One region of the Methylobacterium sp. 17Sr1-1 genome, then DNA from elsewhere that is predicted to be linked to it. Evidence: riboswitches for the same ligand, from Rfam matches in the RefSeq annotation. Region 1 holds a riboswitch; each other region holds the start of a gene.
The links. A riboswitch is a leader RNA that binds a small molecule or an ion and turns the genes downstream of it on or off. The one in region 1 is predicted to bind cobalamin.
Positions count from the first base shown of each region.

Region 2: linked by a shared signal. The riboswitch ahead of DK412_RS08410 (TonB-dependent siderophore receptor) and the one ahead of DK412_RS23715 (TonB-dependent siderophore receptor) in region 1 are both predicted to bind cobalamin.
Region 3: linked by a shared signal. The riboswitch ahead of DK412_RS10555 (CbtB domain-containing protein) and the one ahead of DK412_RS23715 (TonB-dependent siderophore receptor) in region 1 are both predicted to bind cobalamin.
Region 4: linked by a shared signal. The riboswitch ahead of DK412_RS28655 (TonB-dependent receptor) and the one ahead of DK412_RS23715 (TonB-dependent siderophore receptor) in region 1 are both predicted to bind cobalamin.

Region 1 covers NZ_CP029552.1:5,215,073-5,222,241, reverse strand. The annotation lists gene DK412_RS23725 (heparan-alpha-glucosaminide N-acetyltransferase domain-containing protein) at 1-164, opposite strand, end outside; gene DK412_RS23720 (hypothetical protein) at 161-400, opposite strand; gene DK412_RS23715 (TonB-dependent siderophore receptor) at 400-2,541, opposite strand; cobalamin riboswitch at 2,740-2,949, opposite strand; gene DK412_RS23710 (TAXI family TRAP transporter solute-binding subunit) at 3,049-3,984, opposite strand; gene DK412_RS23705 (SGNH/GDSL hydrolase family protein) at 4,198-5,124, opposite strand; gene DK412_RS23700 (OpgC domain-containing protein) at 5,085-6,182, opposite strand; gene DK412_RS23695 (hypothetical protein) at 6,324-6,707, opposite strand; gene DK412_RS23690 (peptidase S10) at 6,721-7,169, opposite strand, start outside.
Region 2 covers NZ_CP029552.1:1,869,611-1,876,779, forward strand. The annotation lists gene DK412_RS08400 (EAL domain-containing protein) at 1-185, opposite strand, end outside; gene DK412_RS08405 (peptidase) at 836-2,254, opposite strand; gene DK412_RS08410 (TonB-dependent siderophore receptor) at 2,254-4,392, opposite strand; cobalamin riboswitch at 4,632-4,835, opposite strand; gene DK412_RS08415 (IS4 family transposase) at 4,920-6,266, opposite strand; gene DK412_RS08420 (ABC transporter substrate-binding protein) at 6,695-7,169, shown strand, end outside.
Region 3 covers NZ_CP029552.1:2,329,340-2,336,508, reverse strand. The annotation lists gene DK412_RS10570 (prephenate dehydrogenase/arogenate dehydrogenase family protein) at 27-809, opposite strand; gene cobO (cob(I)yrinic acid a,c-diamide adenosyltransferase) at 1,022-1,627, opposite strand; gene cobU (bifunctional adenosylcobinamide kinase/adenosylcobinamide-phosphate guanylyltransferase) at 1,624-2,136, opposite strand; cobalamin riboswitch at 2,265-2,466, shown strand; gene DK412_RS10555 (CbtB domain-containing protein) at 2,496-2,672, shown strand; gene DK412_RS10550 (CbtA family protein) at 2,761-3,507, shown strand; gene DK412_RS10545 (DUF1636 domain-containing protein) at 3,504-3,881, shown strand; gene cobW (cobalamin biosynthesis protein CobW) at 3,878-4,912, shown strand; gene DK412_RS10535 (Uma2 family endonuclease) at 5,265-5,855, shown strand; gene cobN (cobaltochelatase subunit CobN) at 5,862-7,169, shown strand, end outside.
Region 4 covers NZ_CP029552.1:6,256,742-6,263,910, reverse strand. The annotation lists gene DK412_RS28675 ((2Fe-2S)-binding protein) at 1-175, opposite strand, end outside; gene DK412_RS28670 (cytochrome c) at 189-1,535, opposite strand; gene DK412_RS28665 (hypothetical protein) at 1,935-2,183, shown strand; gene DK412_RS28660 (GNAT family N-acetyltransferase) at 2,252-2,728, shown strand; gene DK412_RS28655 (TonB-dependent receptor) at 2,887-4,914, opposite strand; cobalamin riboswitch at 5,095-5,243, opposite strand; gene DK412_RS28650 (Trm112 family protein) at 5,370-5,573, opposite strand; gene DK412_RS28645 (LON peptidase substrate-binding domain-containing protein) at 5,623-6,291, opposite strand; gene trxA (thioredoxin) at 6,461-7,169, opposite strand, start outside.

The sequences.
Region 1 (7,169 bases):
GGGGCAGTGACCGCGAGGTCCATCGGATCGCGGAGCTGGGCGTGCAGGAAGACGGTCTCCCGCACGTGGTCGACCAGCATCAGCAGCATGACGAGGCCGCGCAGGGCGTCGATCGCGCCGATGCGCGGGGCGGTCGTGGGCGTAGATGTGGACGCTGACGTCATGATCCGGTCTCGGCGGCGAGGCGGGCGAGGAGCCGGCGCACGTCCGGCGGCGTCCAGATCGGGCCGCCGCGGGGCTTGCGCACCCCGCGCCGGGTCAGCGAGGCGGCGATGCCCTCGGGGGTCCCGCCGGTCTCGGCGGCGATCACCGCCAGGACCGGCGCGAGGTCCCGGCGGTAGCGCCGGGCGCGGGCGGCGGCGGCATCGCGGCCGGCATCGCCCTTGCGGAGAGCCACCATCAGAACCGCACCGACAGGGTTCCGGTGAACCGGCGCGGCGCTCCCGGATAGACCCGGAGCGCGCTGAGCGAGCTTTCGTAATACGTGGTGTCGAACACGTTCTCGACGTTCAGGCCGAACCGGACATTCTCCCAGCGGTAATAAGCGAGGGCATCGACCGCGATGTAGCCCGGCAGCCGGAAGCTGGCATTGGCGTCGCCCGCCCGCTCGCCGACGGCGCGCACGCCGCCGCCGAGGCCGAAACCCTTCCACGGGCCCGCCTGCACCTCGTGGACCGCGAGCAGGCTGCCCGAATGGCGCGGCACGTTGATCAAGGGCGCGCCGACCGGCAGCACATTGTCCTTGGTGATCACCGCGTCGGCGAAGACGTAGCCGGCCAGGACCTTGATCTCCGGCGTGATCTGGCCGGACGCGGTGAGCTCGAAGCCCTGGCTGCGGACGCCGCCGGCGGCGAGGGAGAAGCCGGAATTGTTGGGATCGGCGGTCAGCACGTTCTGTCGCTCGACCCGGAAGGCGGCGCCGGTGAGGCTCAAGGCGCCTCCGAACAGGTCGAGCTTGGTGCCGACCTCGTAGCCGAGGCCGCTCTCCGGCGCGAAGGGAGCACTCCGTGCCGCCGCGAACGCGTCGGGCCCGGTATTCGGCCGGAAGCTGGTGCCGACATTGGCGTAGAAGGAGAGCGCCTGTAGCGGCTGGTAGACGAGCCCGGCCCGGGGCGAGGCGGCGAAATGGGTCTGGTCGGTCTGGAGCCCGGTGGTCCGCTCCCGGAACGACTGCTCGAAGACGTCGAAACGCGCGCCGACGAGCGCCTTCCATTCCGGGGTCAAGCTGATCTGGTCCTGGGCGTAGAAAGCCGTGTTGGTGACCTGCTCGAATCCGTTGGTCTGGAAGGCGAAGGGCGGCAGCGGCCGGCCGTAGACCGGGGCATCAATGTCGAGGGAATAGGGCGTCTGGCGGAAGCGCGAGCGGACCTGCTGGTAGCGGGCATCGGTGCTCTCGCGCTCGACACCGAGGAGCAGGGTGTGGCCGATCCCGGCGGTGTCGAAGCGTCCGACCAGCTCGGCCTGGCCGATCGCCACGTCCCAGCGGTAATTGCGCAGGTTGCGGTCGCGCAGGACGGTGCGGTTGTCGGCGGCGATCCCCCTCACCTCCACCGCCTCGCCGGTCAGCGCGCCGGTGTTGAAGTAGGTCGCGAGCCGCATCTGCCAGTCGGCATCGAAGCGGTGGTCGACCCGCACCTGCATCGTGTCGCTGGATTGATGGATGCTCTGGCCCGGCTCGCCGAGGAAGCGGGAGATCGGCAATGCGCCGAGCTGCCCGTTGATCGCCACGATGCCGCGGTCGAACACCGCGCGGTTGCGCAGAAATTCGGTCTCGACCGTCACCCGCGTATCGGGCGTGACCTGCCAGCTCACCACCGGGGCGACGAGGAGCCGGTCGCCGTCGACGAAATCCCGGAAGCTGCTCTGGCGTCCAGCGGCGAGGTTGAAGCGGTAGAGGAGCGTGCCCTCCTCGTCGAGGCTGCCTCCGGCATCGACCGTGCCGCGGGCCTGTTCGAACGAGCCCCAGAGCCCGCCCATCTCGACGAAGCGCTCCCTCGTCGGCTGCTTGGTGATGATGTTGACGAGGCCGCCCGGGTCGCTGCGGCCGAACAGGCCGCCGCCGGGGCCCTTCAGCACCTCGATCCGCTCGATGTTCTGGGTGTCCTGCTGGGGCGGGAACCCGCGGGCGAGGGGAAATCCGTTCTTGTAGATCTCGGCCGTGGCGACGCCGCGCACGGCGTAGCCGAGGGGCGAGAGCCCGCCGAAATTGTTCTGCTGCACGATGCCCGGCGTGTAGGCGAGGACCTGCTCGGCCCGCGTCGCCGCCAGATCGGTGATGACCTCGCGGGGGGCGACGGTGACGACCTGCGGCACGTCGCGCTGGGGCGTGTCCGTCTTCGTGCTGCTGACGGCGCGGTCGGCGCGAAAGCCCGGGGTCGGGCCGACGAGGCCGATCGTGCCGGCGGCGGTGGTCGGCAGCACCGGCAGGCTCGGGCCCGGCACGGGCGGGCGCGGGCCCTCCACCACGACCTCGTCGAGGGCGATGGTCTCCTCGGCCCGGGCCTCGGGCGCCGCGGCGCCGAGAGCGAGCGCGGTCGCCAGGGTCGCACCGTACCGACGCCGGTGGGGCGCCGGGTGAGCGGACGGAACGCTGGGGGACGGCGGACGGCGTTTCACGGAGCGTACTCGACTGTTGCCGCGCGACGCGATCCGGGCGAGCGGCAGGCTGAGTCCGCGCGTCCGCGCGGCGCATGCCCGAGCGCTCCTCCGGGCCGTACCGCCCGCGGGACGTGACCGCGCCAGACGGCGCGCGCTCAAGGCAGGTCTCCTGGCTCGCGGATCGTCGGACCCGCCTGGCCTTCCCGGTGCAGGCGCACCAGTGGCCGTCGGCGGCGGGACCTCTCCGCTCACAGTTGCGGGGGCAGCCTCGGCTTCGTCCCGTCAGGACTCACCGAGTTCCCTCTTCGCCCGCGGGCTCGCGCCCCAGGAACCTTGGCGGCACCATCCATGGCAGCCCGCCCACCGGGGAGCAACATCCAGAAACGCAATGTAATAATGTTGCGATCGCTGTGGCTGCGGGATCACACTGTCCGGCAGGGCCTCCCGGCCCTACTCCCCGCGCAGGAAGGCCGCCGTCGCGGGGTGCAGCCACGCCGCCGGGACGGCGTCCTTCAAGTCGCGCGGGTCGCTCGGCCGCTCGTGCGGCAAGAGCCGGGCGAGGGCCGGCTTCGCCTTGTCGATCGCCGCGACGAGGCGGGTCACCGCGGCCGGGTCGAGGCCGGGCCGGCCGAGAACGAAGCTCCACGACCCCACCGTCTCGATCGCCGCGTTCTGGCCCGGGAAGGTGCCGGGCGCGACGGTGATGCGCCGCAGGGACGGGCTCGCCGCCAGGATCGCCGGGATCGCCGCCGCCGAGGGGCCGAGGAAGCGGGCGCCGCCCGGCGCTTCGGCCATGGTCCGGAAGCCCGGCCAGCCGGTGCCGCCGCCGAACAGGGCCGCGGCCCGTCCGTCGCGCACCATCGCCGGGCCGTCGCCGGCGTGCTCAAGGAGGATCGGGCGGATGTCGTGCTCGGGGTCGATGCCGGAGCCGCGCAGCACGGTTCGGCCCATGGCGGTGAGCCCGGAGCTCTTCGTGCCGAGGGCCACCATTTGCCCGCGCAGGTCGTCGATGCGCGTCACCGGGCTCCCCGCCGGCACCACGAACAGGCCGGGTGCGGCGTAGACCGGCGCGACCACCGTCACCGCCGGTGCGCCCTGGCCTTCGAGCGCCTCGTAGGCGTACTCGCCCTGGACGAGGCCGAGATCGACGTGGCGATCGCGCAGGAGGACTAGATTCTCGGTCGAGCCCTTGCTGGCGCGCAACTCCAAGGTGAGATCCGGATCCACCTCCCGGAGCGCCGCCGCCAGCGCCTCGCCATAGGCCGGAAACCCGCCGCCGGGCGTCGCGGTGGCGAGGACGAGGCGTAGGGGTTCGGCGGCGCGGGGGGCGGGGATCGCGGTGAGGAGGGCGATGCAGGAGGCGGCGATCAGCCAGGGTTTCAGCATTGCTTGGTGTCCTGCATTCTCTCGACGACTCTGCACCCCGCCATGTCATTCCGGGGCCGCGCAGCAGAGCCCGGAATCCAGACGCTCAGGTGATACAGGATGAAGCGAAATGTAATCCGCATTCTTCTGCAAAACCTGCGGTTCTGGACTCCGGGCTCCGCTGCGCGGCCCCGGAATGACGTGGCGGATGGAAAAATGTCGTGGAGCGATGTCTCAATTCGCCGGCACTGGCGCCGCCGCCTTTGCGGGCGCCACGTCCGGCTGGAGCAGCGAGACGGTGATCGCCCGGGTGACGTGCTCGGCCATGCAGCGATAGCCGAGATCGGCCAGGCGGAAGCCGGCGCCGGACTGCGCCGTGTCGCCCCGCGATTCGCCTTTCAGCGCGCTGATCGCCCGCGTGGCGAGGTAGCGCATCGCCTCGTAGCGCTGGACCAGGGGCACCTGCGCGCGCTCGGCGACTTTCTGGATCGCCTGGACGAACTGGCGGTAGTAATCGTCCTTGGCGAGGCTCGCGGTGTATTGCGGATCGACCAGGACCACGTCGATCCCGTGCGACTTGATCCAGGCCACGGTCTCGGCCAGCGACTGCGAGAAATCCTCGATGTCGACGCGGGCGAGCGCGTCGTTGCCGCCGACCTGCCAGACCACGAGGTCGGGCTCGATCTCCGCCACCTGGTTGCGCAGGCGCTCGGCCGCCCCGAAGGCGATCTCGCCCGACACGCCGCGGCTCTCCACCGTCACCTCGATGTCGGGCAGCGAGCGGGTGAGCGCGTCCTCCAGGCGAACCGGGTAGGTCGCGGCGGTGCCGATGCCCCCGGAATTGGAGCCGATGGTCAGGACCTGGACCGCACGGTGCTCGACCAGCGCCTTCTTCACCGCCTTGAGCTTGGCCAGGGTGTAGAGCTTGGAGCCCGGCACCCGGCACTCGGGCGAGAGGCTGGGATCGGGCGCGTCCAGCCCCGGCGCGGTGGCCTGGAGCGCCGGGATCTCGGCATGCGCCGGCTGGGCCGGTTGAACCTGTCCGGGTTGCACCGGCGCGGGTTGGGGCGTCGTCGACTGCGCCTGCACGGCGAAGCCGAGGCACGAGACCAAGGCGAGGCTCACGCCGCCGAGGAGGGACGGGGAGAGCGAGAGCGCCATTCGACGAACCATGCCGTGAACGAGAGTGAGGCCAGCCCGCATCCTACGACGAATATGTCCGTCGCGAAACCTCCCCCGCTCCAGAAACGAATCAGCTGTGCACCGAGGCTGGCGACCGAGCCGACCGAGAACACCGCGAGCGAATTGCGCCCGAGGCCGGCGAGCTGGCGGGTGAGCCAGCGCGCCCGCGGCTGAACGAGGCCGAACACCGCCTGGAAGGCGAGGAGCACGCCGAGGAAGTGCACGAGGCGCGCCGGCGACAGGTAGGACTTGTCGAAGATGAAGAGCAGCCGCGGCTCCGGCACCGCCAGGGGGTCGGGCCGCAGGTTGAACCAGGACAGGACCGCGCCGACGATCACGATGACGATCCCGAGCGGCATCAGCTTGCGGCGCCACGCCAGGAACCGCTCCGAGCTGCGCCGCCACTCGTGCGCTGCGAAGCCCAGCACCAGCAGCAGCTGCCAGCACAGCGGGTTGAAGAACCAATGCCCCTCCACCGGCCAGCTCGGGATGTTGATCTCGAAGACCAGGCTCACCGCGTAGAGCAGGGCCGAGATCCCGACCGCGAGGCCGAGATGCACCCGCGACAGCAGCACGAAGGCCGGCGCCAGGCCGAGCAGCACGACGTAGAGCGGCAGGATGTTGAAGAAGCCGAGCTGGTGCAGCAGCGTCACCCAGCCGACGGTGGCCTGGATCGGGTCGCTGAAGATCGGCCCGGCATTGTGCCACTCCACCAGCAGCGGATTGTCGAGGTAGAGGGCCGCGCCCGCCAGCATCGCCAGCGCGATGGCGGTGATGACGAGCTGCGCCCGGTACACCTCGACCATGCGCGAGATCAGCCGCAGCACCGTGCGCAGGGCCGGCTCCGGCACCCCGTCGCGCCCGCGGGTGGCGATGCCGATCGACCAGCCGGCCAGGAACACGAACAGCTCGGCCGCGTCAGAGATCCCGTACTGGGAATAGGTGTAGTTCTGGAAGACGTTGCCCGGGATGTGGTTGATGAAGATCGTGATCAGGGCGATGCCGCGCCAGAAGTCGACCGCATTCGGTTCACGCATGAGGCTCGTGGTCCCTTTTGCCGGCCTGCGGACGTCCCCGGACCGATGGGGAGTGCCTGTCGTCGTTGAATTTAGCGCATGAGGAGGCCACCGCGCATCTCCCGCGCGGCGGCCGGCCGGGATCGTGGAGGGCGCCCTGCCCTACTTCACGATCCGGTCGAGGCGGTTGTTGACGAAGAAGTACAGCTCCTTCGCGCCGGGCTCAGTGTAGAGCACCTGGACCTCGCGCTGGCCCCGCCCGCTCTCGCCGACGAGCACGTCGGTCGGCGGCTTGCCCTTCAGCCGAACCAGTTCGCACTCGGCGATGCCGGGAGCGATCCCGGTCGCGGTCGCCGGGACCGATCCGGTGCAGCTGCCGTCCGGCGCCAGGACCGGGCCCCAGGCCGGGGCGGGCGGCGGGGGCGGCTTGACCGGGGTCGCGAGGTTCACCGGCGGGGCGGCCCGGTCGGTGCTGCTGCAGCCGGCCAGAGGCAATGCCGCCGAGGCGAGTCCCATCAGGGCGATCCCGATCACCGTCCGCCGCATCGTGCCCCGCCCGTCATCGTCCGTCGTTGCCGCCCTGCCGCGCGGCCAGGGCCGTCTCGTAGAGGCGGAGCGCGTCCCCGCGCAAGGCCGCCCGCGAGGCTTTGCGGAAATAGAACATGTGGCCGCCGGGATAGACCGACAGGGAGAGGCGCGTCTCGCGGCCGTAGGGCGGGATCTGGTCGAGGATCAGCTTCGAGGCGAAGTAGGGCGTGACGAGGTCGGTGTAGCCGTGGGCGACGAGCACCCGCATCGCTCCGTCGAGGGCCAGCGCCTGGCGCAGCTCGCTCACCACCTCCGGCGGCGAGCGGCCGCCGCCCCAGTTCCAGCCGCCGTTGACCGCGTTGCTGAGGAGCTCGTAGCGCAGGTTCGGCACCCGCCAGTTCAGGGTGCGGGCGGTGAGATCGACGATGGCGCTGGTGAGCGGCGCCTGCATGGCGGAGAGGATCGGATCGACGAACCGGC
Region 2 (7,169 bases), 3.2 Mb from region 1:
TTCTCCTCGAACACCATCGCGAAGTTGTGCGTGGTGCGCTCGGAGTCCTGCACCGCGTCCCGGACGTCGCCCCGGTGCTTGACCGCGACGCCGATCCACAGCAGCGCCACCACGACCAGGCCGAGGATCACGGGCCCGCGGCGCTCCGCCAGGAATCGAGGAAATTGCTTGAGGTGCAGGGTCATCCCGGCTCGTCCAGCGGCTTCGGTCGCCGCACTATGCAATGCGAAAGTTATCGCTATCTGAATCTCGCCGCACCATTCCGACGATTCCGGGTGCCGAGACAATGGCATAGCTTGGGATTTCAGCGCCTCGACTGATGATCGTCTTGGAGGTCCGGACGGTTTGTTGCTTGTATAGCCTGGTCGAGATCGTGCCGTGAGAGCCTGCCGGCGGATCACCGCACGACAAATCACCTGGCGTTCACCGCCGATGCAAGTCGATGCAGGGTCATACAACCGAAGGTGGCGGAAACTCCGATCGACTCATCGATGTTGCAGGTCGATCCTGCACGTGTGAGGCGCCCCACAACTGGGGGTCGAGTTGTCGACGTAGTCGATCGTGCTCGAATTGATCGACGGGCCTGTTCCGGCTGCCGCGTCCTCCGCGGCCTCGGCCGCCCACGTCCTGCCGGCGTCTTCCCGGGCGCCGCGGCGAGATGAAGCAGCGTATTCGAGACGTCTGTGGCTGAGCCGGCAATGGAGCGTGGTCGTCGGTCCGGTCACCGGCCAAGCTGAGTCGGCCGATATGCCACCCCGCCGCCAGCGGGATCGGTCTGCTTTGATCAGCCTTGTGCTCGGTCACGGTGCGGGTGGGCGGAAAAAAGCTGTCGAGCTCAGGCGCGGCGCAGGCGGCGCCAGCCGAGGACGGTGCCCGAGGCGGCGATCACCAGGCCGAGGGCACTGAACGCGACGATGACCGTCAGCCGCGCCGCCGGGTTCTGCGCCAGGGGCCCGGCATCGAGGGTGTGGAGGGCATCGAACAGCCAGCGATTGGCCCGCCCGCTGCGGTCGGTCCGCCCGAGGATCGCCCCGGTCGCCGGATCGATGTGGAACCAGGTTCCCGCCGGGTCGTCGAAGGCGAGGCGTAAGGTGGGCAGGGGCGGGGCGCCGTGGCGGTCGTACCAGTAGGCGTCCGGCGCCGTGAGGCGGGTCACCGCGCCGAGCCTCGCCCCCGGCAGCATCGCGCCGGCCGCGGCCAGGATGGTCGCGGGCGCCGGCACCGTACCGCAGCACGCGGCCGTGCCGCCGGGACCGGCGGCGACGACGACGGGCCGGCCGCCGATCCACGCCAAGTCGAGCGCGACGCTGCCGGCGGGCGCACCTGCGAGGTCGTCGAGGCCGAGGGGGAAGACCGGCGCCGCCTGCCCCGCATAGGCCGCCCGCATGGCGGCGTCGGGCGCCCGCGGCCCGAACCAGCCGCGCGGGTTCATCGACAGCCAACCGCTGAAGAGGAAGGTGACGACGACGAGCCCGCCCGCCACCCCCGCGAGGTGGTGCCAGGCGGCGAAGCCCCGGTAGGGCGTCAGCCGGCCGCGCATCAGCCGGACGAAGCCGAGGGCGTAGCCGCTCGCGGCCCCCGCGAGCGTGATCCCGGAGATCCACAGCACCACGTCCTGCCACAGGCCCGCGCGGGCGCGCAGCGGCGTGAGGTAGACCCAGTGGAGGACGGAGCCGGCCCAGTTCCACACCCGCTCGGTCCGGGTGGTGTCGAGGGCGAGCTCGCCCGTGGCGACCGACAGGTAGAGCTCGGTCCCGGCCACGTCGCCCAGGGCCACGCGCCGGAACGGCCGCAAGGGATCGTAGCGCGCCGTCACGGTCCACTGGTCGCGCGTGACGGGGCCGAGATCGGCGACGCGACGGGCGAGGGGATGGGTCGCGGCGAGCGCCGCGGCGCTCTCCGCCGTCAGGGGCGGGAACGGCGCGCCGGTCGCGGCCGAGAGCGCGAGGCGCCGTCCGTCGCCTTGCGTGATCCAGTAGGCGGGCTCGGGTCCACGCATCGCCAGGGTGAGGGTATCGGGGAAGGCGGACGCGCCCGACCGCTCCAGCGCCGCCTGCGGCGTCAGCCGCACGGCGTCGAGGCGGAGCGGGCCGGACGCCGCGACCCGCTCGGCCTGCGTGAGGACGGGGAAGCCGACCGTTAGCATCACCAGCCCGGAGGCGAACCAGGCGACGACGAAGAGCCCGGTCGCGATGCCGAGCCAGCGGTGGCCGAGATGCAGCCACCGTTTCAGCCGCTTGCGCAATCCGCGCATCAGAAGGTGACGTGGTAGGCGAGCTCGACCGAGCGCGGCCGGCCGAGCAGCCAGGAATTGCTGTTGCCGGAGATCGCGTAGAGCCGGTCGGTCAGGTTGTAGCCGCGCAGCGACAGGCGCGAGGTCGGCGTCACCTGCCAGTCCAGGGTGGCGTTCACGAGCGTGTAGGCCGGCCGCCTGACCGTGTTGGCGAAGTCGCTGAACACCGGCCCGACATCGTTGATGCCGAGCCGCGCCACCCAGCCCGGCGCGAAGGCGTAGCTGAGCCAGACATTGGTCACCCGTTGCGGCACGTCGACCGGGACCTTGCCGGCGAACGACACCAGGCCAGCATCGGTATTCTGCGAGAACGAGTCGTAGCGGGCCCGCAGCAGGGCGGTGTTGGCCTCGATGCGCCACTGCTCCGAGAGCTGGTAGGCGAAGGCGACCTCGATCCCGCGGGAGGACTGGCTGCCGATTGCGGCGACCTCCGTCGGCCGGCCGGGGATCGGGCTCAGCAGGTTGTCCTTGCGAATGTGATAGGCGGCGAAGGTCCACTCCCCGCGACCATTGTCGAACAGGCCCTTGGCGCCGGCCTCGACCTGTTCGCCGGTGGCGAGCTGGAACTGCGCCTGCGGCACGCTGGTGGTGATCAGGCTGCCGAGCGGATCGGCGGCGGTGGCAACTTGCGCGTAGAGGGCGAGATCGGGCGTCGGGGTATAGACGGCCGCGGCGCGGGTGCTCACCGAGTCGAAGGTCTTCTCGAAGGCGGTCCCGGCCAGCGGCCGGCTCACCGCGACCGTCGGCGCGTCGTAGCGCAGGCCGGTCACCAGGGCGAAGTGCGGCGTCAGCTCCAGCCGGTTCTCGGCGAAGACCGAGGCCTGGCGGGTGCGCGAGACGATGTCGGTGCGGGTGCCCGCGAGGTTGATGAAGCGCCCTTGCGCGAAATCGAACGGATCGACGACGCTCTCGCCCCCGAACGGCGCATTGCTGTCGCGCCGGAACGCGATGTGGTTGACGTCGAAGCCGATCACCGTCGCACTCTTGATGCCGAGCAGGCTGCCGCGGACGGTCGCGTCGAGGCGGTTGCCGATCTGCTCCTCGTGGTGGCGGATCTCGATGTAGTCGCTGCGGCCGATCAGGCCGGTCGCCGGCTGGTAGGTGTATTGCTCGACGTCGCGCCAGTGCCGCTCGGTGGAGAGGCGATAGGCGGTGTTGCGCACCGTGATGTCGGGGCTGGGATTCCACTCGGCGCGCAATTGCGTCCAGTTGTCGAACCAGGCGATCTGCGAATCCTGGATGTTGTAGTTGGTGAAGCGCAAGCGGTCGGGCACCCGCGTGTCGACGAGGGGCGAGCCCCAGTAGCGGGTCGGCTCGTTGTGGCCGAGGTCGTGCGAGAGGGTGACGCTCAGGTCGGGGGCCGCCCGCCAGGTCACCGCCGCCGAGAGGGCGAGATTGCGAAAGTCGCCGTCGGGCTTGACCCAGCCGTCGGCCCGGTTGCCGCTGAGGTTGAGCCGGTAGGCCAGGTCCTCGCCGACCGGCCCGCCGCTATCGAGGGCGAGGCGCGCGAGGCCGTCGGAGCCGATCGCCGCCCGCGCCTCGCCGACCGGGACGAAGGTCGGCTTCTTCGGCACCACGTTGATGATGCCGCCGATCGCGCCCTCGCCGTAGAGCACCGAGGCCGGGCCGCGCAGCACCTCGATCCGCTCCGCCGACCAGGTGTCGAACGGGAAGGTGACGGTGCCGACCCCGACATAGAGCCGGGTGCCGTCGTAGAGCTGCTGCACCGAGCTCGGCCCGACGAAGCCGCGGGCGGCGAAGGAGTGGTTGCCGTTGCCGGGTGAGGCGATGCTGGTGATGCCGACGGCGTTCTGGGTCACCGCCTCCTCGAGCGTGTTCTGGCCCCGGGCCCGGACGGTCTCGCCGCTGATGATGTCGAGGCTCGCCGGGGTCTCGAGCGGGGTGAGGCCGAGGCGGCTGCCTGAGCGCGACGGCGTCGCGAGATTGAGGCCCGGGGCGGCCTCCTCCCGGGAGCGGACGCCCGCGACCTCGATGCGGTCGAGGGCGATTTCTTCTGCGGTGCCGGGGGCGGCGGCCAGCAGCGGGGCGGCGAGGGCGGTGGCGAAGGTCGTCGCGCGGCGGGCGCGGTGCGCTTGCATGGTGGTATCCGGGATGGGCTTCCACTCCGTCCGTAGCCGGTCTCGTCGCATATGTAACGTTATAAAGTTACATTTCTTGCATCCCTTGCGACGCGCACCCTGTCGGCGGGTCGGGGGAGGGCGGGACCGGGCATGGCGGGACGGCGCGGGGCTGTGGCACGTCACCGCGAACGACAGCGGGACGGGGGCTTGGCGCCCTCGCCTCGACACCCATCAGGACACCCCGCCCGACGTGCTCGCGTGTGACCACGGCTGACGGCAGGTCTCCTGGCTCACGGGTCAGCGCCTGCCATCGTCTTCCCAGGGACCTTTTCAGGGGTCCCCAGTGACATGAGTGATGGAAGGCTCGCCGCTCACAGTTGCGGGGGCAGCCGCGGCTTCGGGCGAACCCTCACCGCGTTCCCTTTTGATCCCCGGAGGGAACCGTCGACGGCAAGCTTAGCCGTTCGGATACGAAGGAGCAATGGTGGGTGTCGGTTTGATCAACACACGGGAGCCTCGCGCCCCAACCCTCCCCCCTCTGCGGGCTACGGCCTTGACGGAAGTGAGTCTCTCGCGAGGAGGGCACCGGCGAGCATGGCCGAGAAGCGCTCCCATCCGCGCGCGACGACCTTGGGACCGGGTGGCGAGTTGGGAGCGTTCCAGCCGCCGTGGCGGGCCACGATCCACTCTAACCAGCTCAGGTTGCCGACGGGGTGAGGGTTGCGCAGGCGGTCCGTGCTGCCCTCGCAGGCCCGCCCCAGTTCCGCGACCACTGGCAGAGCCGCCTTATCCAGAACGTCCTGCATCGGTCGTCGGCTGCCGTCGCGGGCATCGACCAACTGCAGGATCCGCACGGCGGCTCCCAGCGCCAAGGCACTCAGCCGGAACAGCTTGTCTGGCACCCGCACCTGTGTCTCGTCCAGGCCGAGCCCGTCGCGCTTGAGAGCGCGGAACACCTCCTCGATCCGCCACCTCAACCGGTACAGCCGCACCATGTCCTGCGCGGCGGCGGCATCCGGCACCGCCCGCGTCGTCAGAAGCCGCCAGCACAAGGGCGTCACGCCCACAGGCGGCTCGAGTTCCTGCACGCAGACGCCATGCAGCCTCAGGCTGGCCGGCTCGCGGGCGCCTGGGCCGGAGGGACGGACCACCTCGACCGGTCCGGCCTGCAGCCTCACCTTGGCGATGCGGGCCGGCACCCCAGGGCGAGCCGGCACCTCCACGGTGCCGGTTGTCGCGACGGGCCATGACGCCTTGTCCTGAAGGCTGCCCCCTTCAACCAGTGGCCGGTCATGGCGTGCCCGCACCAGAAGATCGCTGCCCGCGGGCCGACGGGCGAAGTGGCTGTAGATGTCGCCCTCCTGGTCGGCGACCACGATCAAGCTCCGGGCCGTGTCGGCCAAAGCCGTCGCGGCAGCGGCCGCTCCGGTGATCCAGCGCTGGCTCTCCTTGTCCTCGACTGGCCGCCGGTGACGTGGCGCCGTCTGGCGGGCGGCGCGGGTCCAGAGCTGGGCGTCGACCAAGCCCAGCACCGCCTCGTCCTCGGCATCGACGGCGATGACCGGGTGCAGGAAGAAGCCGGGATTGCGGCCGTTGCCGGCCGGCCCCAGGCCATGGCGGCCAGCAGCAGCTGGGGTGAAGTTGATCTCGCTCGTGTCCTGGACGGCCACGATCGGACGCCCGGCGCAGGCCTGGGCCGTGCGGGCTGCAAAAGCCTGCAGGATGCCCTGCCAGTCAGCGCAGGGCGAGGAAAGGTAGCGATGGGCGGCCGCCGTACCGGCTTCGCTGCCGCCCACCGTGCTCAGCACCACGCTGCCGGTGGTGACGATCCGCTCAAACAGCCACGCCCCCCGGGCCTCGGTGCGTACGTCGCCCGATCCAAAGCCTCGCATCGGTTGTCCTCGCTGAACCGCAAAGACGCCCAACTCACAGACGCCGAACCATTTCCGTCAAGGCCGTAGCTCTGCGGGGGAGGGTGGCCTGCGGAGCAGGCCGGGAGAGGGGAACCACGGTTCCGGAAAAGCCTGAACCGTTGTGAAGGGCGCCATCTGGATCAGCGTCGCGCTGCCCCTCTCCCGGCCCCTGCTGATGCAGGGACCACCCTCCCCCGCAGAGGGGGGAGGGTTCGCGGGCGCGCCTCGATCGATGTCGGGCGACGATCCCACCCGCTCCCCGCCGCCGATGGCAGACCCCAGCTTTCTCAACCACGCCGCGCGATCCCGCATCGACGCCGCCCCGCACCCCTGACATACAGGACCCCGAACCGGCCCGCCCGGGCCGTGCATAAGATCTGACAAAAAGCCCCCTGGGAGGTCCCCCGATGTCGTTCCGCTCAACGGCCGCCGGCGCCGCCGGCCTCGCCCTGTCGCTGGCCTTGAGTGCCCCCGCCCTCGCCCAGGACGCCAAGGCGCCGATCAAGATCGGCGTGCTCAGCGACATGAGCGGGCCCTTCGCCGACCAGGCGGGCACCGGCTCGGTCGCGGCCGCGCAGCTCGCCGTCGAGGATTTCGCCAAGGAGGCCGGCGAGCTGAAGGTCGAGGTCGTCTCGGCCGACCACCAGAACAAGCCCGATATCGGGCTCGCCACCGCCCGGCGCTGGCTCGACCAGGAGGGCGTCTCGACCATCGTCGACCTGCCGAACTCGGCGGTCGCGCTGGCGGTGTCCAACCTGATGCGCGAGCGCCACCGGGTGGCGCTCGCCTCGAGTGCGCTCACCTCCGACCTCACCGGCAAGGCCTGCGCGCCGACCACCGTGCAGTGGGTCTCGGATACCTGGGCGCAAGGCTCGGCCACCG
Region 3 (7,169 bases), 2.9 Mb from region 1:
TCTCCCCCTCAGGAGAGGGGGACGTGCTATACTTGGACACGCCGTTCCAAGGCACCGTCAACCTCCCCCAACTCCCCCTCCATCTGCGCCGCCAGCGCGAAGAACCGCCGCCTGACCTCGCCCGCGAAAGGGTTCTCGCGCTCGATGGCGTGGTAGACCTCCGGCGCGTCGTGCCGGACCATGCCGACGGCCTGCATCACCAGGTCGAAGCTGCGGGTGGTCATCCGGGTCGGCAGCGGCTCCATCGCCACCAGCACCTTGGCGATCAGGTGGGTCAGGCCCTGCACCGCCGCCGCCTCGCGGTCATGCGCCTCCGGCGTGGTCATGATCACGGTGAGCCCGAGCGCCCGCCGCAGGAAGGCGCCGACCCGTCGGGCGCGGTCGCCCCGCACCGAGCAGACCGCGATCTTGAGGCCGCGCAGGCCGTCCCGCGCGCTCTGCGGCCCGAACAGCGGATGGGTCGCGACGATGTCGACGCAAGGCGGCAGGCCGGCCCGCATGATCTGCGCCGGCCGCACCTTCACCGACCCGACATCGAGGACGAGGGCGCCCGGCCGCAGGTGCGGGGCGATGTCCCGGACCACCCCGGCCAGGGTCGGGACTGGCGTCGCCAGGATCACCATCGGGCAGGCCGCGGCGTCTTCCAGGCTGCAGGGTTCGATTCCCGCCGCCGCGAAGGCCGAAGCGGGTGCGAAGGGATCGTGGACGCGCAGCGAGAACAGCGGCGCCAGATGCGTGGCGACGAGGCGGCCGAAGGCGCCGAAGCCGATCAGGCCGAGGGCGGGGAGCGGGATGGGAGAGGACGGCACGGGAGACCTCGGATCTGGGGCGAGGTCGGCGGGCCGGAAAATCCTGAAAGCCTCAACCGCCGACACGTCGCAGCGGTTGAGAGATGACGAGCACTCCGCCGCTAGGTGCGCGGCGAATAATAGAATCCGGTCGGGCGGGCGCTGGTCATGGCCGAGCCTGTAGCCCCGTGCCGCCGTCGCAGTCAATCAGAACTCGCAACCAGAACTCGCAATCAGAACTCGATGCCCTCCTGCGCCTTCACCCCGGCCGCGAAGTGGTGCTTCACCGAGCCCATCTCGGTGACGAGGTCGGCCGCCGCGATCAGCTCCGGCTTGGCGTTGCGCCCCGTCACCACGACGTGCAGGTCCGGCCGGCGCCGGCTCAATGCCTCCACTACCTCGGCGAGCGGCAGGTAATCGTAGCGCAGGGCGATGTTGAGCTCGTCGAGGATCAGGAGCCGGATCGCCGGATCGGCCATCAGCGCCTCGGTCTTCGCCCAGGCGGCGCGGGCCGCCGCCACGTCGCGGTCGCGGTCCTGGGTCTCCCAGGTGAAGCCCTCTCCCATCGTGTGCCACGCGACCTGATCCTGGAACCGCTCCAGCGCGAAGCGCTCGCCGGTCTCCCAGGCGCCCTTGATGTACTGCACCACCCCGACCCGCCAGCCGCGGCCGAGCGCCCGCAGCATCAGCCCGAAGGCGGCGGTCGACTTGCCCTTGCCGGGGCCGGTATGGACGATCAGCAGGCCCTTCTCGATCGTCTTGCCCGCGACCTCGGCGTCCTGCACCGCCTTGCGCTTCTCCATCTTGGCGCGATGGCGCGCCGCCTCGTCGTCGCTCATTGCACGTCTCCCTTGATGATCATCGGCAGGCCGGCCACCACCAGCACCACCCGGTCGGCAATCGCCCCGAGGCGCTGATGCAGGCGCCCGGCCTCGTCGCGGAACCGGCGGGCCAGCGCGTTCTCCGGCACGATGCCGTAACCGACCTCGTTCGAGACCAGCACCAGCGGCCCCGCCACCGCCCGGCAGGCCTCGACCAGCGCGTCGGTCTCCGCCGCGAGGTCGGCCGCCTCGTCCAGCATCGCGTTGGTCAGCCACAGGGTCAGGCAATCGACCAGCACCGGCCGGCCGGCGGGCGCCCGGGCGATCGCCGCCGGCAGATCGCGCGGCGCATCCACCGTCTCCCAGGGCGGAGGCCGGCGGGCGCGGTGCTCGGCGATGCGCGCGCGCATCTCGTCGTCGAAAGGCTGCGCCGTCGCGACGTAGCGCCAGGGCCCTGGCCGCGCCTCGATCAGCCCTTCCGCGTAGCGGCTCTTGCCTGAGCGGGCGCCGCCCAGCACCAGGGTCAGGCGCGGGGCGGCGCGGTCCGGATCCGGCACGGACATCTCCTCATCTGGCGGACAACGCGGGGCCGCGAAAAACTCGGGGGCGGAGGTGTCGCGGCAGGCCGCGCCGATTGCAAGCCCGCAGGCGACCGGCTAGGGTCGCGCACGACGGTGCCTCGGCGACGAGGTGAAAAGGGAACGCGGGAGCCGGGCTTCTTCCGGTATGCCGCGGCTGCCCCCGCAACTGTGAGCGGTCGCACACGGTCCGCCATCGGCCACTGGAGCGATCCGGGAAGGCGGTGGGCCGGCAAGACACCGCGAGCCAGGAGACCTGCCGTCACCCCTTTCTCTCGACGCCGCCGGTGGGGCGGCAGGAGTTCGTCATGGTCGCGATCACCCGGTCCCTCTCCCCCGCCCTCGCCGGCGAGCGCCTGAGCGCCGTCCTCCTGGCTGCCACGCTCGGCATCGGGCTCCTGTTCGTCTCCGGCTTCGCGCCGGTGGTCGCCCTGCACAACGCCGCGCACGACTGGCGCCACGCCCACAACTTCCCCTGCCACTGACCAGGGCCCGACCCTCTTAAAAGCCGCGCGGCCTGCGCCCCGAGGGGCCGCGGGCCCGCGGCCCTTTGGTCGTGCAGGTGATCCCACGATGACGAAACGTCTGCTCGCCGCGGCCCTGGTCGCCGGCTTCCTCGCCGCGTGCGTGACCTCGGTTCTGCAATTCGCCCTCACCTCTCCGCTGATCCTGGCGGCGGAGAAGTACGAGACGGCGGAGAGCGCCGTGCCGGCTCCCCACGCCTTCGCCAACCCGTTGATCGTGCTGGCTCATGCGGGCCACGACCATGGGGCCGAGGCGCAATGGCAGCCCGCGCCCGGCCTGCCGCGCCTCGCCTTCACGGCCCTCGCGACGCTGGTGAGCGGCGTCGGCTACGCGCTCTTGCTCGGCGCGGTGCTGGTCGCGACCGGCCGCGAGGTGACGCCGTCCGAGGCGCTGACATTCGGCATCGGCGGCTTCCTCGCCGCCAGCCTCGCGCCGGCGGTGGGGCTGCCGCCGGAACTGCCCGGTGCCGCGGCCGCCGCCCTCGAATCGCGCCAGCTCTGGTGGGTGGCGACGGCGCTCGCCACCGCGATCGGCCTCTACCTGGTGGCGATCCGCCGCCGGCCCGCCGCGATCGCGATCGGCCTCGCCCTCATCGTCGCGCCGCACCTCTGGGGCGCCCCGCACGGGCCGGAAGAGATCTCCGCGATGCCGCCGGTCTACGCGGCGCAGTTCGCCGCCCGGTCGCTGGCGGTCGCCTTCGCGTTCTGGGCGGTGCTCGGCCTCGCCTTCGGCTGGGCCTGGGGTGCCGTCGCCGGGACGAAGAGCGTGGCGCGTCGGAGCGAGGTGGCCGCGTGAGCGATCCCGTGACGCTCTACGTCTGCACCACCTGCCGCGACGCTGCCGATCCGGCGGACGGCCCCCGCGCCGGTGCCCGCCTGCACGACGCGCTCGCCGAAGCGCTCGCGGCCCGGCCCGGCGCGCCCGTGCGGATCGAGCCGGTGGAATGCCTCTCGGTCTGCAAGCGGCCCTGCACGGTCGCGGTCGCGAGCCCCGGCCGCTGGACCTACATCTACGGCGACCTCGACCCGGCGATCTCCGCCGACATCATCCTCGACGGCGTCGGCCTCTATGCCGGGACCCCGGACGGCATCGTGCCCTGGCGCGAGCGTCCGCAGGAATTCCGCAAGGGCGTCGTCGCCCGCATCCCTCCCGCGCCGGTTGAGCCATGACCATCCTCAAGAAGATTCCCTGCACCATCGTCACGGGCTTCCTCGGCGCCGGCAAGACGACGCTGGTGCGCCACGCCATCGAGCACAACGACGGCCGGCGCCTCGCGATCATCGTCAACGAGTTCGGCGATGTCGGCTTCGACGGCTCGCTGCTGGCCGAGTGCGGCATCCCGGGCTGCGACGCCGACGCGGTGGTGGAACTGCCGAACGGCTGCATCTGCTGCACCGTCGCCGATGACTTCGTGCCGGCCCTGAACAAGCTCCTCGACCGTCCGGAGCCGCCCGAGCACATCCTGATCGAGACCTCCGGCCTCGCCCTGCCGAAGCCCCTGGTCCAGGCCTTCAACTGGCCGGCGATCCGCTCGCGGGTGACCGTCGACGGCGTGGTGGCGGTGGTGGACGGCCCGGCAGTGGCCTCGGGCGCCTTCGCGGACGACCCGGAGGCGCTGGCCGCCCAACGCGCGGCCGATGCCAGCGTCGAGCACGAGAACCCGCTCGAGGAGGTGTTCGAGGACCAGCTCCTCTGCGCCGACCTCGTGGTGATGAACAAGTCGGACCTCCTCGACGAGGGCGAGCGGGCCCGGGTCCGCGCCGAGGTGGAGGCGCACCTGCCCCGCGCGGTCAAGCTCGTCGAGACCGCCCACGGCGCCCTCGATTCCCGCGTGCTGCTCGGCCTCAACGCGGCCGCCGAGGACGACCTCGCCGCCCGGCCCTCGCACCACGAGACGGAAGAGGACCACGACCACGACGATTTCGAGAGCGTCGCGCTCCCCGTGACGGCCGCCGGGTCGCCCGACGACTTGGCCGCCCGCGTCTCGAAGGCCGCCGAGGTGGCGGGGGTGTTGCGGATCAAGGGCTTCTGCGCCGTCGCCGACAAGCCGATGCGCCTCGTCGTCCAGGGCGTCGGCCGCCGCGTCGCCCACCATTACGACCGGCCCTGGCGCCCGGGCGAGCACCGGGACGGGACGCTGGTGGTGATCGGGCTCACCGGGTTCGACAAGGCGGCGGTGGCGGCGGCGTTGCGGGGGTGAGGACGGCTTCCGTTCTCGCCAACGTTCAAGAATAGCGCCGACTCCCCTCTCCCGTGTGGGAGAGGGGCTGTGGGGATCGAAGATCCCGCGTGAGGGTGGCTCGGTTTCAGGATCACGCACTGAACGTCAAGCTGCGCATCTCCACGGTTGGAGCTTTATTCTGAGCCCGAGCCACCCTCGCGCGATCTCCGATCGCCCCTACCCCTCTCCCAAACCTTGCAGCGATACCGGGCAAGCCCGGTATCGCCTGGAGAGGGGATCCCGCGCTTATTTTTGATCGCAAAGAGCAGACGTTTTACCATCGAGATTGCCAGCCTTCATTTCGAAACCCCTAAGCCCGGGAGGGCATCGCATGTCGGAGCCCGCGCCGCGGCACTGGAGCGTGCAGGAGTTCTTCGCCTGGCAGGAGCGCCAGGACGAGCGCTACGAGCTGGTCGGCGGGGTGCCGGTCCGCCTGAGGCTAAGTGCGCGCAACGTCCACGACGACATCGTGGTCAACCTCGTGGTCGAGTTCCGTACCCGGCTGCGCGGGACGCCGTGCCGGCCCTTCACCGGTGACGGCAGCGTCGAGACCTTGCCGGGCCAGATCCGCCGTCCAGACCTCGGTGTCGATCGCGGCGCCCGCGACCCGAACGGGCTGACGGCAGCGGAACCGCGGCTGGTCGTCGAGGTCCTGTCGCCCTCGACCCGTGACTTCGATGCCTTCGACAGGTTGGAAGAATACAGGACGGTCGCGAGCCTCGCGGTGATCCTGCTGGTCGAGCCGAACGCCCCCGAGATCGCGCTCTGGCGCCGGGACGCGGACAGGGCTTGGCAGCGCCAACTCGTCGCCGGGCTCGACCAGACGATCGAGCTGCCAGAGTTCGGCATGACCCTGGCGTTGGCGGACCTGTACGACGGCGTCGCATTCCCGCCGCGGCCTCGCTTGGTGTCGGGGACCTGAGGGCCGATGCACCTCCTGCGCATCGATTCGGTCTCCCTCGACGAGGGCGAGGCAGCGGTCGATCTGGGCCAGGCGCCCGGTGACATCGTCGCCCTGTCCTTCACCGATTCCGACCTCGCCGGTCTGGCGAACGCCTATGCGGGCCTGCCCGGAGAATGGCCGAGCCTGCGTCTCGCCAAGCTCGCGCAGCTGCGCCACCCGCTCTCGGTCGACCTCTACGCCGACGCGGTGATCGCCCGCGCCCGCTTCGTGCTGGTGCGCTGCCTCGGCGGGCTCGATTACTGGCGCTACGGCATCGAGCGGCTCTCCGAGACCTGCCGGGCGCACGGCATCCCGCTCGCGGTGCTGCCGGGAGACGACCGTCCGGATCCGCGCCTCGACGCGGTCTCGACGGTGGCGCCGGAGCTGCGCGACACCCTCGACGGCTATTTCCGCGCCGGCGGCCTTGAGAACCTGCGCGGGCTCCTCACGCGGGTCGCCGCCGAGCTCGGCCGGCCGGTCGCGGCCGAGCCGCCTCGCGCCCTGCCGCGGGGCTTTGCCTGGTGCCCGGGCTGCGGCGTGCGCGACCGGCCCGATCCCGCCTCCGCCCTGCCGCGGGCGCTCGTCCTCGTCTACCGCTCGGCGATCCTCGGCGGCGACACCGCGCCGGTCACCGCCCTCGCGGCCGCCCTGTGGCAGCGGGGCCTCGGGCCCGCCATCGTCGCGGTGGCGAGCCTCAAGGACCCGGAGGCGGCGGCGGCGGTACGCACGGCCGTCGCGACCCAGCGCCCCGCCGTGATCGTGGCCGCCACCGCCTTCTCGGCCCGCGAGGAGGCCGGCTTCGTCCTCGACGCGGCGGATTGCCCGGTGATCCAGGCCTTCACGGTCGGCGCGGGCCGGGAGGCCTGGGCGGCGTCCAGCCGGGGGCTCGGGGCGGCCGACCTCGCCATGCAGGTGGCTTTGCCGGAATTCGACGGGCGGCTCGCCGGCTTCCCGATCTCGCACAAGGAGGAGGCGCCGGAGGTCGAGGGATTTCGCGAGCGCCGCGCCGTGCCGGATCTTTCCGGCATCGCCGCCACCGCCGACCGCGCCGCCGCCTGGGCCCGCCTCGCCGCCAAACCCCGATCCGAGCGCCGCCTCGCCCTCGTCCTGTCCGATTACCCGGCCCGGGGCGGCCGGGCCGGATTCGCGGTCGGGCTCGACACCCCGGCGAGCACCCGGGCCATCCTCGACCACCTGGCGGCCGAGGGCTACGCCGTCTCCGACATTCCGGAGCCGGACGCCCTGATGCGCCGCCTCACCGAAGAGGCTCCGGGCCTCGCGGTGCCGCTTGCG
Region 4 (7,169 bases), 1.0 Mb from region 1:
GGCAGGACAGGACCGCGCGGCCCTCGACCTCGACCGTGCAGGCGCCGCACTGGCCCAGCCCGCAGCCGAACTTGGCGCCGTTGAGCCCGAGCTCGTCGCGCAGCACGTAGAGGAGCGGGGTCTCGGGCGCCGCCTCGACCGCCTGGGTGCGGCCGTTCACCGTCAGGGTGGGCATCGGTGCCTCCTCCTCAATGCCCCGCCTCGGCCCGGGCGCCGGGACGGGGGGCGTCGCGCATCAGCTCCCGCACCGTCGCGTCGAGATTCGGCCACGGCCCGTCGGGGCTGAACCGGGCGCGCAGGTAGGCGGCGAGGTTGGTGACTTGAGCGGGTGTCAGCATCGCCCCGTAGGCCGGCATGATCGGCCCCGGCGCGTGCTCCCGAGGCGCGATGCCGTCGCGCAGGAGCAGGATCAGGTTGCGCGGGTCGGGCGCCCGCAAGGTGGTGCGGTGGCCGAGCGAGGGCGTGGTGTAGGGCACGCCGCCGGCGGCGCCCCCGCCGCTCTCGTGGCAGGTCGCGCAGGCGCCCGCATAGGTCGCGGCGCCCCGGGCGAGGGCGGGATCGTCACTCGCGACAGCCCGATCGACCGGGCCGGTGCGGCTGCCGGCGGGGCCGGGGCCGTAGAGCGTCGCGACGTAGGACGCGAGCGCCCGGATCTCGCCTGCCGGAACGGCTTTGTGGGCGTCGACGACCGGGCGCATCGGCCCGGCGGCCCCGCCATGTTGCGGATCCCACTCGGCGAGGTAGCGGGCGAGGCTGTCCCTGTCCCAGGCGAGCGGCGCGGGGGAGGAGCGGTCGAGGGGCGGCACCCACCAGCCGTCGGCCTCGCCCCCGGAATAGGCCTTCGATCGCACCTCGGCGCCGAGGAGGTTGCGCGGGCTGTGGCAGGCGCCGCAATGGCTCAGGGCTTCGGCGAGGTAGGCGCCGCGATGCCACTCCGCGTCGCGCTGCGGATTCGCCGGGGTCTTGGCTGGGATATTGGCCGGGATCTTGGCCGGGATATTGGGAGCTTGCGCGAAGAGCAGCTTCCAGCCGGCGAGGAGCGGGCGCCAGGAGAGCGGGAAGGGGAGGGCGTTGGCCGTCGCCTCCTGCCGCACCGGCTCCCGGGTCATCGTGAAGGCGTAGAGGGCGGCGATGTCCGGATCGGTCAGGGCGGCATAGTGGGTGTAGGGGAAGGCCGGGTAGAGATGGCGCCCCTCGGCATCGACGCCCTCGCGCATCGCCCGGGTGAAGGCGGCGAGGGAGTAGCGGCCGATGCCCGTCTCCGGATCCGGCGTGATGTTGGTGGCGTAGATCGTGCCGAACGGCGTGCCGATGCCGCGGCCGCCCGCGTAGGGCCGGCCGCCCTCCGCAGTGTGGCAGGAGGCGCAGTAGCCGAGCGACGCGAGCACCGCGCCCGTGCGGACCAGCTCCGGCGCGGTCTCGGCCGTCGTCGCACCGCCCGGCGCGAGGGCGGGGCGCCAGGAAGCGGCCGCGAACCCTGCGGCGGCTAGGACGAGTGCACCCCCCAGCCAGGCGGCGATCCGGCGACGTCCCACCAACCGGCTCCTCCCGCCGCGCGAACCCCGACCCTGCGAAGGCTCGCACCCTCGGCGGCGAGACAACCGGTGCTTCCCGCCACGGTTCCGGCGGACCCCTCCGTGCACGCAGGCCTACCTTCCTCCAAGCCTGCCGTCCTCCAAGCCTGCCTCCCGCACAGTCTTGCCGCAATCCCGCGAAACAGTGATATCGTCCGACCGGCGGAGCGACGCCGGTTTGGCTTGGCCGTATCGGTCGAGCGGCGGAGCTTCCGCATGGTTCGACCCCGAGCGGACGGTCTCCCGCCCGCCCGCTTCCGCCGTTCCCCCGGTCCCGTTCTTGCTGATCCCGCGGGGCCGACGGGCGATCCGTCCCGGGATCGTTTCGGATGCGGCTCAACCGCACGAGACCGACGCCGCATGGCCCAGCAGAGTTTCCAGGCCCGCCTCGGGCCACCGTCGATGAGCGCCGACGACGCGGCCTGCCGGGCCTGCTGCGGCCAGATGCGTGCGCATTGGCAGGAGCGCCCCCACGCCCGCCTGATGGTGGTGGCCTCGACCCCAGTGGTCGAGGCGTTCGGCGGCGGCGTCGAGACCCGCTACCTCTGCCTCGAATGCGGGCACACCCTGATGCACTCGACCGGCCGGTTCGGCCAAGGATGGCATTGAGGCAAGGTTGGCATTGACGGGCTCGACCCCGGTGGGCGAAGGCCGGCCTGTCCGGGGAGCCGTGTCCGATGCCTCACGCGATCGTCACCAATACCGAGCGGCCCGACCTCGTGCCCGTCACCGCGCGCTGGCGCTGGGAGGCCTTCCAGCAGGGCCGGGGCCGCAGCCTCCCGGAGGTGACCGCGGCCGAAGCCGTGGGCGCCGCCTCCGCCTCGCTGCCCCGCACCTTCGTGCTCCTGGTCGACGGCGAGCCCGTCGGCATGGCGAGCCTCGCCGCCCACGACCTCGACACGCGACCCGACCTGAGGCCCTGGCTCGCCGGCGTCTTCGTGGCGCCCCACGCCCGGGGCCGCGGTCACGCCGTCCGGCTGGTCGCGGCGGTGGAGGCGGAGGCGGTCGCCCGCGGGATCCCGACCCTGTGGCTCTACACGCGCAGCGCGGAGGGGCTCTACGCCCGGATCGGCTGGCGGACGGTCGAGATGGTGTCGTATCGGGAGAAAGTGTACGCGTTGATGCGGCGGGATTTGTCGGGTTCTCTAGGATAGACTTCGTGCAGGCCCTCCCACCCGCGACCTCATCCCGAGGTGCGAGTGAAACGAGCCTCGAAGGAGGCCTCCGTCGAGGCCAACCGACCTTCGGTCGGCCGGCACCTCAGGATAAGGTCGCGGGTAGGGGCCCCCTGTCGGCCGGAGGCAGGATGCCCTCAGAACCGCCCCGCCAGCGTCAACCGCACGGCCGTCGGCTCGACCGGGTGGAAGTGCCGGTCGGCGACGCCCGCCGCCTCCCCGGGCAGGCGCGATTCGTAATAGTAGGTGATCTGGTCGGCCCGGGCATTCGTCAGGTTGAGCACGTCGAGGGCGAGGCTCACGCCGGTGTCGAAGGCGTAGCCGATCCGGCCGTTGAGCAGGGCCGTCGGCTTCGAGCGCACCGAGTTGTCCTCGATCAGGGGCCGCGGCCCGAAGTAGCGGAAGCGCAAGGTCCCGAACCAGCCCTGGCCCTCGCCGAAGCTGACGCCCGCCGAGGCGATGGCGGTCGGCGCCTCCGGCACCCGCCGGCCGATCGGGTCGCGGTCGGCGAAGCGGGCATTGGTGAGGGTCAGGTCGCCCTCCAGCCGCAGCCAGGGCGTGACGGCGTAGTGGTTGCTCCACTCGATGCCGAAGCGCCGCGTCGGCCGGCTCGGTTCGGTGGTGCCGGTATCGCCCTGGAACAGGTTCTCGGAGGCGAAGTCGAGGCGGAACAGGGCGAGGCTGGTCTCGAGCCCGGCGATCGAGCGGTTGCGGATGCCGACCTCGTAGCCGGTCGAGGGCACGAGGAACGGCGAGCGGGCGATGGTGAACAGCGGGCTCGCCGGATCGACCGTCGCCGTCACGCCGCGGGCGTCGTTCGAGTGGAAGCCGCCGCCGTAATTCAGGTAGATCTCGGTGTCCGCCCATGGCCCGAACACCGCGCCGAGCTTCGGATTGACGATGCCGTCGCGGGCTTTGCCCGAATTCGCCGGCGTGTCGGAGCGGACGTCGGCGTAATAGCCGTCGGCCCGGAAGCCGACGCTGGTGCGCAGCCAGTCGGTCCAGCGCACCCGGTTCTCGTAAGTGAAGGCGGCGCTCGCCTCCAGCACCCGGTCGGCGAGCACCGTCGAGCGGTATTGCCGGGCGGTGGTGTTGAACAGGCCGACCCGGATGTCGTCGGTGCGGGTCTGCACGCCGATCTCGTTCTCCACGGCGAACCCGAACAGGTCGCCCTGGAACGTCCGGGAGATTTCGCCGCCGCCGAGCACCCGGGCGTCGCGCTGGCGGAACTGGTCGCCGTTGACCGGATCGTTGAGGAAATACGTGAAGTCGTTCCAGAGGTTCATCTGGTAGCGGACCAGGTAGGCCGAGGCCCGGGTGGTGCCGCCGGCATCCGACTGGCTCCAGCGCCCCGAGAGCGAGAACCGCCCGGTATCGCCGCCATCGGTCGGATCGAGGGTGCCGTAGCGGCCGATGATTCCCTCCGCCACCGCCCGCTCGGGGATCTGGTTGGTGGCGTTCCACCTGGCCCAGTAGGCCATGCCGGTGACGGCGAATCCGTCGGTCGCGGTGCCCTGGCTGTAGCGGGCGACGCCGTTGAGCTTGCCGAGCCGGTCCGGCACCGCCCAGGGCCCGTCATAGGTCTGCGCCTCGCCGGCGACGAGCAGGGTGCCGGCGCCGAGGGGCACGGAGGCCGCCGAGAGCCCGCGCCTGAAGCCGAAGCTGCCCAGCGTGGTCAGCGCGATGTTGCGGTCGAGCGTGTCGAGGTAGTCGATCCGCACCGAGCCGGCGGAGGCGAAGTCGCCGTCGCGGACGAAGTAGGGGCCTTTGTGGAACTCCACCGCGCCGACGAGCTCGGGGATCAGGAAGTTGAGGTCGGCGTAGCCCTGGCCGTGGGCGTGGGTGCGCATGTTCACCGGCATGCCGTCGACGTGGATGGCGATGTCGGTGCCGTGGTCGAGGTTGAAGCCGCGCAGGAAGAACTGGTTGGCTTTGCCCTCGCCGGAATGCTGGGTGACGATCAGGCCCGGCACCGCCTCCAGCACCTCGCCCGGGCGGGTGACGGGCAGGCTGTTGAGGACGGCCCCACTGACGATGCCGGCGCTCGCCGACTCGACTGGGCGCAAGGCGCCGCCGATGCCGGTGACGCCGCCGGGATAGCTGGCGCTGGCCGCGCCCGGAGTGCCGGTCACTGGCGCTTTCACCTCGATCTGGTCGAGGGGGATGTCGTCCTGGGCGAGGGCGGGGACTGGCAGGCTCGCGGCGAGCGCCGCGAGGAGTGGAAGACGGGAGACAGGCACGGGCGAGCCTTCATGGGCTGTGGCACGTCACCGTGGAGGCACCGGCACACCCCGGCCGGCGCGTCCCACATGTGACCACGGCTGACGGCAGGTCTTCATCCCTACCAAGTCTCCTGGCTTACGGGTCTCCGCCCCCCATCGTCTTCCCGGGCGCTGACACCCAGTGACATCGGTGATGGAGGCCTCGCCGCTCACAGTTGCGGGGGCAGCCGCGGCTTCTCGGCACCGCGTTCCCTTTTGATCCCCTGGGGGAACCGTCCCGTCGAGGTGTAGGCGCGGACGGGGCGGGCGCCAACGTGGCCCGCGCCGATTTGTCGGGCGTGTTGCCGGTTGTCGACGGGAAACCGCGCGGGATCCCGCGTCGGCGCGGCGCCGTCGCCTCAATCCGCCAGCGGCCGGGCCTCTTCCGGCAGCATGATCGGGATGCCGTCGCGGATCGGGTAGGCGAGCTTGGCCGAGCGGCTGATCAGCTCCTGGCGCGCCGAATCGTAGTCGAGCCGCTCCTTGGTCAGGGGGCAGACCAGGAGTTCGAGCAGCTTCGGGTCGATGCGGGTGGCCTCGAAGGAGGCGGGGGAATCGCTCACGGGTGGTCCTTCCGAATGGGTCCGGCGGCTCTCTAGCCCAAAGCGCCGCCTATTGCAGCGTCGGCTCGGCTCCCGAGGCCCGCACCAGCTCCATCTCGGTCACGGCGATCAGCACCTCGGCCCGGGTCTTGAGGTCGGGCGCCTCCAGCATCGCCTGCTTCTCGCGCGGGCCGAACGGGCTCATCATGCAGAGCGCATTCACCAGGGCCTCGTTCGGCGCCTCCTCGATCCCGGCCCAGTCGACCTTGAGGTCGTTGGCCTCGACGAAATCGCGAAGCGCCTTCAGCACCCCGGCGCGGTCCACCGCCTCCTCGCCGGCGCGGGCGTGGAAGTCGCTCTCGAACGGCGCGAAGGTGACCCTGCAGCGGCGGAAGCCCATGGCGTTCGGCAACTCCTCCTCGATCCGGAACCGGGCGATGCCGGTGAGCGAGATCAGGTAGCGGCCGTCGCCGGTCTCGGCGAACTGGGTGACGCGGCCGGCGCAGCCGATCCGGAACAGCTTCGGCGAGAGCGGGGCCTCGCCGGATTCGGAATCCGGCTGGATCATGCCGATCACGCGGTCGGTGCGCAGGGCCTCGTCGATCATCGCGAGGTAGCGCGGCTCGAAGATGTTGAGCGGCATCTGGCCCCGCGGCAGCAGCAGAGCCCCGGGGAGGGGAAAGACCGGGATCTCGGTCGGGCAGTCGGCCGGCCCCTTGTAGGCGACGTTCATGCTCATCGGCGTCGCTCCCGCGCGGATCGGAGGGGTGTCCCGGGCTCCGTCGTCTCGGGCCCGGGATCACAGCGTGCCATCTAGGGCGCCGCTCTCCGGCGTGGATACCTGTCCGGCGTAATGCCGCGCCCGGGATGCACTTCGCGACGCAGTTCGCGACGCATCCCGGCCGGCCTCACGAGAACATCAGGGTCGACAGCTTGCGCCGGCCGCGGATGGTCATCGGGTCCATCGGTCCCCAGGCCTCGAACAGCTGGAGCAGCTGCTTGCGGGCGCCGTCGTCGTTCCAGGACCGGTCGCGGCGGACGATCTCGATCAGCTGGTCGACCGCCTCCTGCTGCTGGCCCTTGGCGTTGAGGCCGAGCGCGAGGTCGAACCGGGCCTGGTAATCAGCGGGGTCGGCCTCGATCCGGCGCTGGAAGCCGGCGAGGTCGCCGAGCGACGCCGCCTGCTCGGCGAGCTCGATCGCGGCCTTCACGGCGGCGATGGCCGGGTCCTTGGCGGCCTCGGGCGGCGCGGCCTCGATGAAGCGGCGGGCGCCCTCGAGGTCGTCGGCATCGAGGTGGAGGCGGGCGAGGGCCGCGATGGCGCCGGCATGACCCGGCTCCTGGCCGAGCACCGCGGCGTAGATCTCGGCGGCGGCCTGGGTGTCGCCGGCCTCGGCGGCGGCTTGCGCCTCCGCCATCGCATCCTCGATCGCCGTCGGGCCCACCGGGCCGACCAGGCGCTCGATGAAGGCCTTGATCTGCGCCTCGGGGAGCGCCCCCATGAAGCCGTCGACCGGCTGGCCGCGCTGGAACGCGATCACCGCCGGGATCGACTGGATGCCGAGCTGGCCGGCGATCTGGGGATGCTCGTCGATGTTCATCTTGACGAGCTTCACC